DNA from 3 places in the Streptococcus sp. SI1 genome. Region 2 is predicted to be linked to each of the others. Evidence: predicted binding sites of a transcription regulator. Region 2 holds the regulator's gene; each other region holds the start of a gene.

Region 1 (5,275 bases), on a different contig from region 2:
AACGTGGGTATTCGCCAGTAGTTTCGTAGTCGTAGATATAACCATTTTCGTCACGGATTGGTTTGACTGTCGCATACTTAATAGCTGATAATGTATCAACTGTATTGGCAAATCCACAGATACCAAATCCCATATTAGCACGTTGATGGGTTGGCAAGAAGGCCATTTGAACAGCTTCGTAGTTGTACTTATCTGTCATGTAGTGAATGATATTCAATGCATCTACGTAAGTATCTGTCAACCAATCGAGCGATTTTTCAAAGTTTGCCTTAACAGTATCAAAGTCAAGGACTTCATCACGAATAGGTTCGATGTCAAATACTTTGTAATCTTTGTGAACATCATCGTAACCACCGTTAAGACCTGTAAGAAGAGCTTTTAATACGTTTACACGAGCACCAAAGTATTGGATGTTATGGCGTTGTTCTTCATTTTCTGGATCGAGTGGAGACACACAGCATGAAATACAACTCATTTCACCATAGCCATCTTTCGCCATTGTTGTTACACCTTCGTATTGAATAGAAGAGTGCTTGTGGCTCATGTGCATGCAGTAATGACGGAATGCATATGGTAATTTATCTGTCCAAAGAACTGTTAAGTTTGGCTCTGGTGAGTTACCAATATTGTCAAGTGTATTCAAGAAACGGTAGTCCATTTTTGTCACACGGTGACGACCATCATTTCCCATACCCGCCATAGACGTTGTGATGAAGGTTGGGTCACCTGAGTAGAGTTGATCGTATGCTTTTGTACGAGCAAATTTTACAGTACGAAGTTTCAAGACGAAATCATCAACAAATTCTTGGATTTCTGATTCAGTGTAAGTACCACGAGCCAAGTCACGTTCAGCATAGATGTCAAGAACGATAGGCACACGTCCAAGAGAAGTAGCAGCACCATTGATGACACGGCAGACAGCCATGAAGGCGATGTTAGTCCATTGGATAGCTTCTTTAACGTCAAAGGCAGGACGGCGAACATCTACTCCGTAAAGGTCACCCAGGCGAACAACTTCTTTCAATGATTGGTATTGAAGGTTGACTTCTTCACGAAGACGAATTGTTTCTTCATCAATATCTGTCAAAGCATTCCAGTCTTCAACCTTTTCTGCCATCAAGTAATCTGCTCCGTAAAGTGCAAGACGAGCATAAACACCGATGATACGTCCGCGTGAGTAAGCATCTGGCAGACCTGTAACGGTATGCGCATGACGTGCACGACGAATATTGGTTGTATAAGCACGGAAAATACCATCATTTACAGTTGTCACGTATTTTGTGAAAATTTCATGCATTTTAGGATCAGGTTCATATCCATGTTCCTTCAAGGCAGTTTCTGCCATACGGATACCACCTTTTGGCATGAAATTCAACTTAAACAATTCATCATTTTGGATACCATAAATCAATTCATTGTCTTTATCAATGTATCCTGCTGGAATATCAGCGATTGAAGTAGCACGTGTATCCATTGGGAAACGTGTTTCTTCATAATGTGCTTTTGTATCTTCGATAATTTTTTTAATGTGAAGAGAGCGTTCAGTTGGTCCAGCTAAGAAACTTTCATCTCCATCATAAGGAGTGTAGTTTGCTTGTACAAAACGAGATACACTGGCTTTTTCTCGCCAATCATCGCCTTTGAAGCCTTCCCAAGCTTTATCAAAAATATCCTGTGCTTCGACAACAGTTTTAACAACCATGTTTTTTCCTCTTGAATCTTTCTAGTAACACAAAACTGTTACATTTATAAAATCAGTATAGCATATAGTAATCGTTTACACAAACGAAATATAATAATAAAAGCACTTTCTTTTATAATACAGATTGACAAAAGTTGTATAACTGTGTTATAATTTTGAAAGATTAGATGAAAATAGGAAAAGAGTTTAATAAACTTAGATAGTTTACAAAGTCAAGGGAGAGGTTGATCATGAGGAAAGTAAAACTATTACAGGTTTTGATTTTCTGTAGTTTACCTTGTATGTAATAGCTGCTTTTTTATTTATACTTTAATCCTTTGTAGGAGAATAAATGTTAATTTTTCCGCTCAACAATGATACGTCTCGGAAAATTATTCACATTGATATGGATGCTTTTTTTGCCTCCGTAGAAGAAAGAAACAACCCAGACCTAAAAGGAAAACCTGTCATTATAGGGAGAGACCCTCGTTTGACTGGTGGACGGGGTGTTGTCTCTACCTGCAATTATGAAGCGCGAAAGTTCGGTGTACATTCAGCAATGAGTTCTAAAGAAGCATACGAACGCTGTCCGCAGGCGATTTTCATTTCGGGAAATTATGAAAAATATCAAGCTGTCAGTCAAGAAATTCGAGACATTTTTAAACGGTATACAGATGTGATTGAGCCCATCAGTATTGATGAAGCTTATCTAGACGTGACAAAAAATAAATTGGGTATAAAATCTGCTGTCAAGATAGCCAAGCTAATCCAGCACGAGATATGGACAGAACTTCATTTAACAAGTTCTGCGGGTGTTTCCTATAACAAATTTTTAGCAAAAATGGCTAGTGATTATAAAAAACCTCATGGTTTGACAGTTGTTTTGCCCGAAGAAGCAGAATCCTTCCTTTCTCCAATGGATGTAAGTGAATTTTATGGTGTTGGGAAGAAGACAGTGGCGAAGCTGCATGATATGGGTGTTTATACGGGAGAAGATTTGTTGAAAGTTTCTGAGATGACCTTGATTGATTTGTTTGGGCGGTTTGGTTTTGACCTTTACCGCAAGGCAAGAGGCATCAGCAATTCACCAGTGAAAGTCAATCGTATTCGTAAGTCTATTGGTAAGGAAAGGACTTACGGAAAATTACTATATGACGAAGACGACATAAAAAAGGAATTGACACTTTTATCGCAAAAGGTTGCTCATAGTTTAAAAAAACATGAAAAGTCTGGGAAGACGATTGTCCTGAAGATTCGTTATGCGGATTTCTCGACGTTGACAAAGAGGCAAAGTTTAATGACTAGGACGCAAGATGCAGAGCAGATTGAGCGCATTGCACATGAGATTTATGATAGCTTAGATGAACAAGTAAGTGGTGTGCGACTTTTAGGTGTGACAGTGACAGGATTTGGATAATGTAAAAGAGTCTGGGATAAACGTATCTCAGACTCTTTTATGTAAAGACAATCCTTCATGATGCGGTCTTTATTTGGTGTACTCAAAGCAAGTCAATAGTGCTGACCTAGTAAGCATCAAAGATGGCTTAATGCGTTTTTAGTTTAAACATAGAAATTAGAGAGTGAGGGGGGTCAGCTTTGCGAGTTAACAATTTCTACTCATTCGATTTTAGTTGCCAAAGATACTGTGGATATCTTCTTCAGTCAGTCCGATCATAGGATTTATTTTCGAAAAATTTTCTTCAGTCAAGACACAGTCTTCCACGCTTGTTTTCAAATCATCCACAGAAGTGTGCATTGTTTTTCCATCTGTTGGTAGGTTTGCAAAACGTTGAAGGAGATAGGTTTTTCGGGTGGTGCCAGTATTTTTCACAGCAAAGGCAAAAGCAGACTTTTCCCCAAGAAGAATCAATTTGCTCTTGGCGCGGGTGATGGCGGTATAGATAAGATTGCGCTGTAGCATACGGTGGCTGCTGGAGGTAATTGGTAAAATGACGACAGGAAATTCACTACCCTGAGATTTGTGGATGCTCATGGCATAGGCCAGACGAATTTTATACCATTCACTGCGTTGATAAACAATTTCATTGCCGTCGAAATTGATAGTCAGTTCATCTTGCTTGGAATCGGCATATTTTGCTGGTAGTAAATCGGTGATATAACCCAAATCACCGTTGAACACATTGCTTTCAGCATCGTTGACGAGATGAATAACCCGATCACCTTGTCGGTATTGACCATCAGTAGCTTCAAAGATGAGTTGTTCTTTTACAACAGGATTGATCAGATCTTGCATGAGTTGATTGATGTGGTCAATTCCTGCTTGTCCACGGTACATAGGAGCAAGTACTTGTACATTTTGAGCTGGAATACCACTACGGATAGCGACTTCCACAATGCGTTCAATCATCTGTGGAATCTGCTCGCTACGAACTTCAAAATAAGAACGATCTGCTTTTTTTTCAATGAAATCAATTGGCAGAGCGCCTTTTTGAATCTGACTAGCTAAGGTAACGATCGTGGAATCTTCGCCCTGCCGATAAATTTTTTCTAATTTGGTCTGTGGAAGGAGGGGGATTTTCAGCAAATCTGCTAACACTTGTCCAGGACTGACAGAGGGTAGCTGGTCGGCATCTCCGACAATGAGTAGCTTGCTATTGGAAGAGATATTGCTGAGTAGTTGATTGGCTAACCAAGTATCTACCATTGAAAATTCGTCCACAATAATAAAATCTGCGTCCAAATAATCGTCTAAATGACTGGTGTCATCGTCTCCTGTCATGCCTAAATGCCGATGAATCGTCGCACTTGGCAGTCCTGTTAATTCATTCATGCGTCTAGCAGCGCGCCCAGTTGGAGCAGCTAAAAGGATAGGTAAATCTTGAGATTTGTGTAAATCCAGACCATGTAGCAGCGCGTAGACAGCAATAATTCCATTGATAACGGTCGTTTTTCCAGTTCCAGGACCACCTGTTAAGATGAAAATTTTATGCTGGATAGCATCGCAAATAGCTTGCTTCTGAATCGCATCGTAAGAAATAGCAAATTTTTCTTCGATTTGAGCAAGCGCAGCTTCGATGTTTTCTGGTTCATATTTATTTTGATTTCCCTTCTCCAGAATGCGTAAGAGATTGTTGCAGATTCCTTCTTCAGCAAAAAAGAGACTGTTTTCAAAAATTTTCGTATCGACATGTTGGACTTTATCTTCTTCAATCAAATGAGCTAGCTCATTTGCAACGGAATTTGGATCTAGTTCGATCTGTCGGGAGCTTTCCAGAAGTTCAATGGTGTGTTCCAGAAGCTCTTTTGCTTCAAGATAGGTGTCGCCTTTTTCCATGGACTGGGTTAGAAGCGTGTGGAGTAATCCTGCACGGAAGCGCTCTGGAGCAGTACTTTCAATTCCTAAGCTTTGCGCCAGTTGGTCGGCAATTTTAAATCCTATTCCTTGAATATCTTCCACTAATTGATAAGGATAGTGTTCGACAATTTCGAGAGTCTCTTCTTTGTAAAAATCTTGAATCTGAAAGGCAAGTTTATTTGAAATGCCGTACTCAGATAGCTTTGCAAGGACTCGCTCGGTACCGTAGTTCTGTCTTAATTTCATAATAAAGGCTTCGCGATTTTTAGCAGAAAGGC
Region 2 (5,275 bases):
AAAGAAAAAACTCCGAAAAATGTTCAATACATTACTGCAAGCGAGCTAATTGGAGACGCAATCGTTCGTATCCATAAAAGAAAACCCGTTAGTCCTCTATTTGCCTATAATAAAAAGAAATAAGGAGAAATCTTGATTTATTTCGATAATGCAGCAACAACACCCATGTCAAAGGCTGCTATGACTGCTATGACACAGGTTATGGAAAATACCTTTGGTAATCCATCTAGTATCCATAACCACGGCAGAGCTGCTAACAAAATTCTTCGCAAAGAACGACAAGAACTTGCTGATCTACTTCATACTAAAAGTCAACATATCATCTTTACATCAGGTGGGACAGAAAGTAACAATACAGCCATAAAGGGGTATGCCTTAGCCCATCAAGATCAAGGAAAGCACATTATCACCACTGCTATCGAACATCATTCTGTGCTTGCAACTATTGAATATCTGGTAGATAAGTTTGGCTTTGAAGCGACTTATATCCAACCCCAAAATGGAGAAATCACAGCTCAGCAGATAAAAGAAGCTCTTAGAGAGGATACTATACTTGTCTCCACTATGTATGCCAACAATGAAACTGGCTACCTGCTTCCAATCAAAGAAATTGCTGAAGTTTTGAAACATCATCCTACCGCTTATCATGTGGATGCAGTACAAATTATGGGCAAATTACCTGTGTATCCTGAAAAACTAGGAATTGATTTTATGAGTGCATCAGCTCATAAATTTCATGGTCCTAAAGGCATTGGTTTCTTATATGCCAATCAGATGAAATTTGATAAATTTTTACATGGTGGAGATCAAGAAGATAAAAGACGTGCAGGCACTGAAAATTTAGCAGCTATCGCTGGAATGATTGCAGCTTTAAAAGAAAATCTCAGTTCTTATCAAGCAAATATTCACCATGTTGACAGTTTAAAAACACAACTGCTCACGGAGTTGGATGAGACAGACTATTATATCAACAATATTTCTCATACATTTCCCTATGTTGTAAATCTTGGCTTTCCTACACAGGCTAATGACTTATTACTAATGCGTTTAGACTTGGCAGGAATTTCTATTTCAACCGGATCTGCTTGTACAGCAGGTACAGTTGAACCAAGTCACGTTCTTGAAGCTTTTTATGGTAGTGATTCAAATCGTTTAAAGGAATCTATCCGCATTAGCTTTTCAGAACAAAATACTTCAGAAGAAGTTCACCAATTTACCACAATATTAAAAGAAATTTTAGGAGGATAAATAGATGGCTTTTGAGACCACTATTCACTTAAAAGATTGCCCATACAGCTACTCTCTTGGAGAAAACGTAAAAAAATTTACTTTGCGTGATAACACTTTCGCTGAAACAAAAGTTGGAAATTATGAATTGTCACGCTTATTAGAAAATGTTCCCAATAGTGGTGATGGTTTCCTATTAAAAATCATTATCAATAAAGAGCTTTCGGGTGTAAAAATCAATATTACAGACAAATCAGGACTTCGTTTGGTCAATATTTTTAAATCAGAGGCTAATCATATTATTCAGGAAAAATTTTATTTCCTAATGAATAGTTTGGTAGAACGTGGCATTTTCATCAAGAAAGATCAATAGGAAAATGACCTAGTTTAAAATCTTATTTTTAAACTAGCAGCGAAGTAATAAAGTAAGAGTAGGATAAAATGCAGAATCAAAAATTTTCTGCATTTTATCCTACTATTTTTCTATTTTTATCAAATAAGTTGATTTTTTCACAAACTTTCTATAAAATAGTCATTGAAAGGATGTGGTTTTGTGAAATCTGAAAAAAGTACAGTTATTCCACGTGCAACTGCTAAAAGACTCTCTCTTTATTATCGGATTTTTAAACGATTTAATTCTGAAAAAATCGAAAAGGCAAATTCAAAGCAAATCGCAGATGCTATCGGAATTGATTCAGCAACTGTCCGTCGAGATTTTTCTTACTTCGGGGAATTGGGGCGTCGTGGATATGGTTATGATGTAAAAAAGCTCATGAATTTTTTTGCTGATTTACTTCATGATCATTCGATTACCAATGTGATGTTGGTTGGTATCGGTAATATGGGACATGCCTTACTCCACTACCGCTTCCATGAACGTAATAAAATGAAGATTGTCATGGCATTTGACATTGACGAGCATCCTGAAGTTGGAACCACTACAAATGACGGGATTCCTATTTATGGTATTTCACAAATCAACAATAAACTAAGAAACGTAAATGTACAAACAGCTATTTTAACAGTTCCAAGCACAAAAGCTCAAGAAGTTGCAACTACTCTTGTGGAAGCTGGTATAAAAGGTATTCTCAGTTTTTCACCTGTCCACTTAACTGTTCCAAAAGATGTTGTCGTTCAATATGTTGATTTGACCAGTGAGCTACAGACATTACTCTACTTTATGAAAAAAGAACATTAAAAAAGCGTACCACTACTCATGAAGAAACCCATTATCGGAGCTACAGAAAATGAAAGACCAAATCCTTTTGCAATGATGAGTTATACTGCAAAAGGATTTGTAGAGGATATTAAATAAATTGGTGGAAGCCTTGTTATTTTACCAATTTGGGATGCAGATATGGCACACCCACTACATCCAGATGATTGATAAACTTATTCTAACGGATGGGCAAAATGTAGCTCCGCAATTTTATGGCGAAGAAAAACGATTGATAGGGATGATAGCACTTAGAACATGATGTATTTGAATTAACCCTAATTCATGAAGCTATCCAGCAGGATAAACCAATTTTTACTGTTTGTCGTGATGCACAATTATTTCAAGTCACAATGGGAGAACTCTTTATCAAGATATTGAACATTACTAGCAAGACACTTCTGCTGAGTATACTATCCAAAATTGGTCACTAAATCCGGCTCTATTTTAGAAAAGTATCAAAGATTCAGCAAAGAAGATTGAAGTCATAACACGGGATTCAAAAGACAACGCTATTGAAGCTATTGCAACAACTGATAAAATCGCTTATCTAGGAGTTCAGTGGTATCTCGAATATTTATTTGAAACACGTCTTAAAGATCGGCTTCTTTTTGACTATGTTGGTAATAAACTTTAAATCAATTCTGTTTCTTCTCGATAACTATAATAATCTTTCTCAGCGACGATGAGATGATCCAGTAAGATGAAGCCCATTAGCTCACATGCTTCTCTTACATGTTTGGTGACTTCATCGTCGTTTTTGCTAGGTAGTACCGCTCCTGAGGGATGATTATGTACTAATATAATAGATGTCGCCATATGTTTCACAGCATAGTGCAAAATTTCACGTGGTTCTGCTATACTGCGTGACACACTGCCGATAAAAATAGTCTGTTGATGAATTATTTTATTTTGAGTGTCTAGATATAAAGCAACAAGATGTTCCTGTTTTTTATGTCCTAATTCCTGTTGCATTTTTTTCGCTAATTTTTGGCTACTTAAAATCTGCTCTTGCATAATCAATTTTGCCTTGCTGATTCGTTGCCCTAATTCAACCATAGCTTGCAACTCAATAGCTTTGATACGACCAATTCCAGAGATTGATTGTAGTTCTTGTAGCGTCATATTACGTAACTCATTTAAACTAGAAATAGTTGATAAAATTCGTTGGGAAACTTGAAAAACAGTTTCTTTTTTATTACCTGTTCGGAGAAGAATAGATAATAATTCTTGATTACTCAATTGTTCTGCACCTTCTGCTACCAAACGTTCTCTTGGCAATAAAGAATCTTCCTGAAATGAAATACTATACATAAAAAACCTCCTCATATCCTTATTCGGAAAAAGAAGACTAAAATAAAAAATTTGAGAAAGCATCTCAAATTTTTTATTTTAACTTTTACATTTCAACAATTTTGCCTGTTTCAAAATAAACAACCCATTCACAAATATTTTTGGCATAATCGCCAATACGTTCTAAAAACGAAATTACTTGGAAGTAATCACGACCCGTAACGATCAAATCAGGATTAGCCTTAATTTCTTGCGTTGCTAGATCTCGAATATCATCAAAATACTGATTAATTTTCTCATCCATTGCTGCAACTTCATAAGCCTTATCCACGTCACCATTAAGGTAAAGTTCAAGTGCTGCTTCCACAAAATTTTTGACGTCACGTCCCATCTTGCTGATTTCTTCTTCGACAGATTGAATACGAACTTCTCCTTTCATGCGAATCGTTGCTTGTGCAATGGAAACGGCATGATCTCCCATTCTTTCCACATCACTACTTGCCTTCAAAACTGTAATAACAGTTCGTAAATCTTGTGAAACAGGCTGCTGCAAAGCAATGATTTCTAAAGACTTTTTCTCCAACTTTACTTCATATTCATTTACTTCTGCATCTTTTTCAATAACCTCTTTTGCCAATTCACGATCGTGGGTCACAAATGCACGAACTGTACGGTTAATCTGTGATAACACTTCATTTCCCATCGCATAGAATTGGTTATGGAGTTTTGCTAAATCTTCTTCAAATTGTACTCTAAGCATAAAATTTCCTTTCGTCAGATATAAAGAGGATTAATATTCCTCGTGATTGGCTGAACTAACAAAAAGTAGCATCCATCTTTCTAGCCAAATTTTCCTGTAATGTAATCTTCTGTTTCTTTATGAATTGGACTGAGAAACATTTCTTTTGTAGTATTAAATTCAATTAAATCTCCACTCAGGAAGAACGCTGTCTTGTCTGAAATACGGCTAGCTTGCTGCATCGAACGCGTCACCAGTAACATCGTATATTTATCTTTCAAGCCATGAAGTGTTTCTTCAATTTTTCCTGCTGAAATGGGATCAAGTGCTGATGTCGGCTCATCTAAAAGAATAATTTTTGGACTCGTTGCCAAAACACGCGCCACACAGACACGTTGCTGCTGACCACCTGACAAACCAATGGCTGAATCATATAAGCGATCTTTCACCTCATCCCAAATAGATGCACTCTTGAGTGAAGATTCAACAACTTCGTCTAACACCTCTTTGTCTCTAACACCATTGATTCGCAAACCATAAACAACATTTTCATAAATCGTCATTGGAAATGGATTGGGCTGTTGAAAAACCATTCCAATTTCTTTTCGAAGCTCTACCGTATCTGTCCTCGGACTATAAATATTGTGTCCATTGTAAATTACAGTACCTGTCGTTGTAACCTCTGGATTCAAATCTCCCATCCGATTGATTGCTTTTAAAAGAGTTGACTTTCCCGATCCAGAAGGACCAATCAAAGCTGTAATCTCATGAGGCAATACATCTAATGATACACTATTGAG
Region 3 (5,275 bases), on a different contig from region 2:
TTTTAATTTCTGTAAACGGTTACTTTTTCTTAAATTCTGAAAGTAGTTTCAACAAAAACACCCCAAATGTTAGACATAGAATCTAACATTTGGGGTACTGTTCTACGATAAGCAGAAGAAATACTCTTCAACAATTGAAAAACCTCCCTACTTTTTTGTAGGGAGGCATGACTGATAAAGAACTTATTTCCGACGTCCTGGACGTTCTTTGTATCCATAATATGCATCTTCAATAATTTCTTGCATATGATCAACCATTGGAAGACGAGGATTCGCTGGTGAACACTGATCTTCATAAGCTAAGAATGCTAACTCACGAGAATGTTCTTTCCATTCTTTCTCATCGATTCCTTGATCACGGAAGTTCATTTTAATTCCTACACGCTCACCAAGTTCGTAAACCGCTTTGGCATATGATTCAACGGCTTCTTCTGGAGTAGAAGCTGGAAGACCGAGCAATTTAGCAATATCTTGGTATTTTTCATCAGCACGGTAGTAGTTGTACTTAGGCCATGTAGCTGCTTTAGCAGGGCGAGTACCATTATAGCGAATAACATACGGCAACAGGATGGCATTTGTCCGACCATGAATTGTATGGAATTGTGCACCAATCTTGTGAGCCATTGAGTGAGAAATTCCAAGGAAAGCATTGGCAAACGCCATACCCGCCATAGTCGAAGCATTGTGCATCTTTTCACGAGAGTGGAAATCAGCATTCTTCACAGAATTTTCAAGATGTTCAAAAACTAATTTAATCGCTTGCAATGCCAAACCGTCTGTAAAGTCATTTGCCATTTGAGAAACATAGGCTTCTGTCGCATGTGTCAATACGTCCATACCAGTATCAGCTGCGATAAATCCTGGAACAGTCAATACCAGCGCAGGATCAACAATGGCAACTGTCGGCGTCAATGAATAGTCTGCAATTGGGTATTTACGGTTATTAGCTTTATCAGAGATAACAGCAAATGGAGTAACTTCTGAACCTGTACCTGAAGTTGTCGGAATACCGATAAATTTCGTTTTTCTGCCAAGCTGAGGGAACTTGAAGGCACGTTTACGAATATCCATGAATTTTTGAACAAGGTCATGGAAATCTACTTCTGGTTGTTCATAGAAAAGCCACATAACTTTTGCCGCATCCATTGGTGAACCACCACCCAAAGCAATAATTGTATCCGGTTTGAAGGTACGCATCAAATCTGTTCCCTTCATTACGGTCGAAATATCTGGATCTGGTTCAACCTCTGCAAAGATTTGATAGGTTACTTTATTGCGACGAAGTTCTAACTGCTCAATAATGCGGTCAAGGAATCCTAATTCAACCATTGAGTGGTCTGTGACAATCATGACACGCTCTACATCACGGCATTTTTGTAGATATTGAATTGAATTGCGTTCGAAGTATGTTTTTGAAGGAACTTTAAACCATTGCATATTATTATTACGTCTTCCTACTTTTTTGATATTCAAGAGATTTACAGCACTGACATTATCACCAACAGAGTTGCGTCCATAAGAGCCACATCCTAATGTTAATGAAGGTAAAAATGCATTGTAAACGTCCCCGATACCACCGAAAGTAGAAGGTGAATTGCAAATCACACGAATCGCTTTTACAGCTTTACCAAATTCTTTTGTCAATTCTTCATCTGCTGTATGAATAGCAGCTGAGTGACCAAGTCCATGGAATTCAACCATTTGACGAGCCTTGTTAATGCCGTCTTCACGAGATTCTGATTTCAAAACAGCGATGACTGGTGATAATTTTTCACGTGTCAACGGTTCTTTTTCGCCAACTTCCTTACATTCTGCAGCCAAAATATTTGTATCTTCTGGTACAGAGAAACCTGCTTGTTCCGCAATCCAAACAGCTGATTTACCAACAATATCTGGATTTAATTTAGCACCTGCGCAATTTTTGCTGTTGGCTTTCACACCAAAGCAGAACTCTTCTAAAAGAGCTTTTTCTTTCTTATTGACAAAGTAAGTGTGATAAGATTTAAACTCTTCAAGAAACTCATTGTAGACTTCTTTATCAATGATAACAGCTTGCTCAGAAGCACAGACCATTCCGTTATCAAATGATTTAGACATCACAATATCATGAGCTGCTTGGCGGATATTAGCTGATTTTTCGACATAAGCTGGTACATTTCCAGCACCAACTCCAAGAGCCGGTTTCCCACATGAGTAAGCAGCTTTCACCATCGCATTTCCACCAGTTGCAAGGATTGTTGCAATCCCTTCGTGGTTCATCAGTGCTGAAGTAGCTTCCATTGATGGTTGAGTAATCCACTGTACACAATTTTCGGGCGCACCTGCTGCAATCGCTGCATCACGCACGATTTGTGCCGCATGAGCAGATGATTCTTGAGCTGATGGGTGGAAAGCAAAGATAATAGGATTACGCGTTTTCAAAGAAATTAATGATTTGAAAATTGCTGTTGAAGTTGGGTTTGTTGTCGGTGTGATCCCACAGACAACGCCGACTGGTTCTGCAATAAGTGTCAAACCAGTCACGTCATCTTCATCAATGATTCCAACAGTTTTGGTATGGCGCATATTGTTTACCACATGTTCACAAGCAAAAAGATTTTTGGTTGCTTTATCTTCAAAAACACCACGCCCAGTTTCTTCTAGAGCATGTAAAGCCAGTTGACCATGTGCATCAAGCGCAGCAACAGAAGCTTTCGCAACGATATAATCAACTTGTTCTTGATCTAATTTACGCATTTCCTCAAGCGCAACAAGACCCTTTTGAACAAGTTCATCCACGTGTTTTTGAGCAGCTAAGACTTTGTCTTCTTTTGCTACAGTTTTTTTATCAGCCATATCTTCCTCCAATGGTTCTTAGGATTTTAAAACCCTTGTTAATTTTTTCACAAGATTATTATACCCTATTTTCCTGATATTGTAAACACTTTCACTTAAAATTCACAATCTTTTTATTTTATTTTGTGAATACCTTTTAAAAACGCCGTTCTAATCACATTTTTACAATCTATATTGTGAAACAATAAATATAAAATATTTATTTCACATACTTTCTCTGAAATTTGTTGAAATATAGCAATTACAAAGAAAGCGCTTTCTTGATGTAGGCCTTCATTTTTGCTGTAAAATCACCAAATAGTATTTAATATGAAAAAACTCTATGAACACTAAATCCATTCACAGAGTTTCGACTGTTATTCAAAATATAAAGCTACTTCTTTACACTTCCTTTTTTCGTTGCCTCATCAATCGTTTGTTTGATTGTTTGAGCATATAGTTCCCCACCTTTGGTGATAGTCGTGGACTCTGCACCAAAGTGTACATAATCTGTACCATACCAAATTTCGGGATGCTGAATTGCCGTCTTATACCAATCCGCTACAAAAACATAATCATACTTTTTAGCCAATTCTAATTCATACTGCCGCGTTTTTACAGCAATACTAGCCCCATTATGTGCAGTGCGTCCATCATAAGGCGTAACTAAAATCAAACGATGACCTTTCGGTAGCTTTGCCACTATTTGATTGAGCAATGCTTCATAGTTTTCTACAGTATTTGTACCAAGGGCAACTACCACATTCTCTAGTAAAATTTTATTTGAAATAGCTGTTTGATAAACTTCCAAACCAGACGACAAATTACGGCTAACAGCAGCATCCACTTGAATTTCTGGCATAGCTTGTTTAAGCCATGCACTTGCCCTCAAGGCGACAGAATCTCCGATGACTGTCGTACCTTTTGCTACATTGTATTGACTCGCAGTCGCATTATCAACTTGTGTACGAGTAATTTGCATTTTATTATCAGCTTGAACTAAGCTATTTGTCAAGAGATTTTCTTCAAAAGCACCAATTTTAGGAGCCGTTATGATGATGACCAAAGCAACTAACGTTAAGGGAATTAAACTATAAAATGCGGGCATTGTGATTTGCTTGATATCCATTTTCAAGCCAAATACTTTAGGTGGTTTACCAGCTAAAGTCGGCTCCAAAAGGTAGAAGGAGCCCGCAGCAAAAGCAAAGGAGAGAATGGTGGTCAAAAGCACTGCCAAACCATTGTTCAATAATTGAGAAAAAATGATATAGAATGGCCAATGGAACAAATATACACCATAGCTCGTATCTGCAATAAATGTGATAACAGGCGGCTCATCAAGATGTGGCGTTTTTTCGTGTAGCACACGCGTTGCTAGAATCATCACTAATGAAAAGACTGTGGAAAAAAGGAAACCAAATAGATAGGTTAATAAATTGTCAAATTTCAGAAGAAATGTCAGTAACAGCAAAGCTCCAAAACTAACACCAAGTAGATAGAAGGTTTTTTTCAAATCAAGCGCCTGTTCCATTTTTCGGAAAGGTGCCCCTAAGTCACTTATGCCTGAAACTGTAGCGAGAACACTGCCAGCAAAGAACGGAAAAATATGAGTAAAGCTTGAAAAGTAGATCACAGAGAAGTTTGAAGAGAAAAATGCTCTTATAAACATCGAAAGAAAACTAATGAAGAATAAGGCAGATGATAAAAGAAAAATCATTCCGCGAAATTGTCCAACCGATTTACTTTTTTTCGCTAAAAACCAAGTAGCCACACCCCACAATAGATAGTAGTGCATTTCCAAGGCCAAACTCCATGTATGTACAAAAAGATGCGGGATAAACTGACTTTCATAATTTCCGCCAGATAAAATTTCAAAAAAGTTTGTCACAAACCCTAGAGCTGCAGCAATCTGTGTGCCAATACCAGCTACAAAATCTTTCCGAATCAACACTGTAAAAGGCATGACAATCAAAACCATCAACACAAGCGGTGGCACAATCCGATAAAAGCGACGTTTCAGAAAGCCTCTGAGATCAATTGCCTTACTTCTAACAAATTCATCAATCAGGAGTGATGTAATCAAAAAACCTGAGAACGTAAAGAATATATCCACACCGATAAATCCACCAGGAAAAGCCTTCTGAAAGAAATGATAGAGTAAAACTAGGAGTAAGCCTGTTATCCTCACTAATGAAAACCATTTAATGCGCATTTTGATAAATCCCCTGTTTAAACTTTCCCTTGTAAACAACATTATTTTCTGTTGTTAATTTACCTTGTCCTTCAGGCTGACCGTTAACAAAATCACCCTCATACTTCCAGCCAGTCTTAGCAGTAAATGTTCCTTGTCCATCAAAAGTTCCATTTCTAAAATGACCTTTATAGACATCACCATTTTTAAAAGTCAACGTTCCCTGTCCGCTCATTCTACCACGAACCAGACTACCATTATATTTAATTG

Evidence for each region. The regulator Rex, encoded in region 2, represses fermentation and respiration genes when NADH is low (regulators of the CRP and FNR family bind a similar motif). The targets are predictions, from matches to a motif close to TTGTGAANTANTTCACAA.
Region 1: pflB (formate C-acetyltransferase) is a predicted target of Rex. The motif match lies at 1,768-1,785, and genes of this name have one in related genera.
Region 3: adhE (bifunctional acetaldehyde-CoA/alcohol dehydrogenase) is a predicted target of Rex. The motif match lies at 2,871-2,888, and genes of this name have one in related genera.

The regions. Positions count from the first base shown of each region.
Region 1 is NZ_JAQFJE010000007.1:47,314-52,588, forward strand. Features, by position in the region: gene pflB (formate C-acetyltransferase) at 1-1,702, opposite strand, end outside; gene dinB (DNA polymerase IV) at 2,034-3,098, shown strand; gene PCY10_RS08685 (ATP-dependent RecD-like DNA helicase) at 3,309-5,275, opposite strand, start outside.
Region 2 is NZ_JAQFJE010000001.1:244,711-249,985, reverse strand. Features, by position in the region: gene PCY10_RS01280 (ribose-phosphate diphosphokinase) at 1-123, shown strand, start outside; gene PCY10_RS01275 (cysteine desulfurase family protein) at 133-1,248, shown strand; gene PCY10_RS01270 (DUF1831 domain-containing protein) at 1,253-1,600, shown strand; gene PCY10_RS01265 (redox-sensing transcriptional repressor Rex) at 1,781-2,425, shown strand; partial or broken gene PCY10_RS09660 (gamma-glutamyl-gamma-aminobutyrate hydrolase family protein) at 2,444-3,080, shown strand; gene radC (DNA repair protein RadC) at 3,077-3,757, opposite strand; gene phoU (phosphate signaling complex protein PhoU) at 3,843-4,496, opposite strand; gene pstB (phosphate ABC transporter ATP-binding protein PstB) at 4,577-5,275, opposite strand, start outside.
Region 3 is NZ_JAQFJE010000006.1:50,458-55,732, reverse strand. Features, by position in the region: gene adhE (bifunctional acetaldehyde-CoA/alcohol dehydrogenase) at 184-2,835, opposite strand; gene PCY10_RS07920 (acyltransferase family protein) at 3,209-5,026, opposite strand; gene PCY10_RS07915 (MORN repeat-containing protein) at 5,016-5,275, opposite strand, start outside.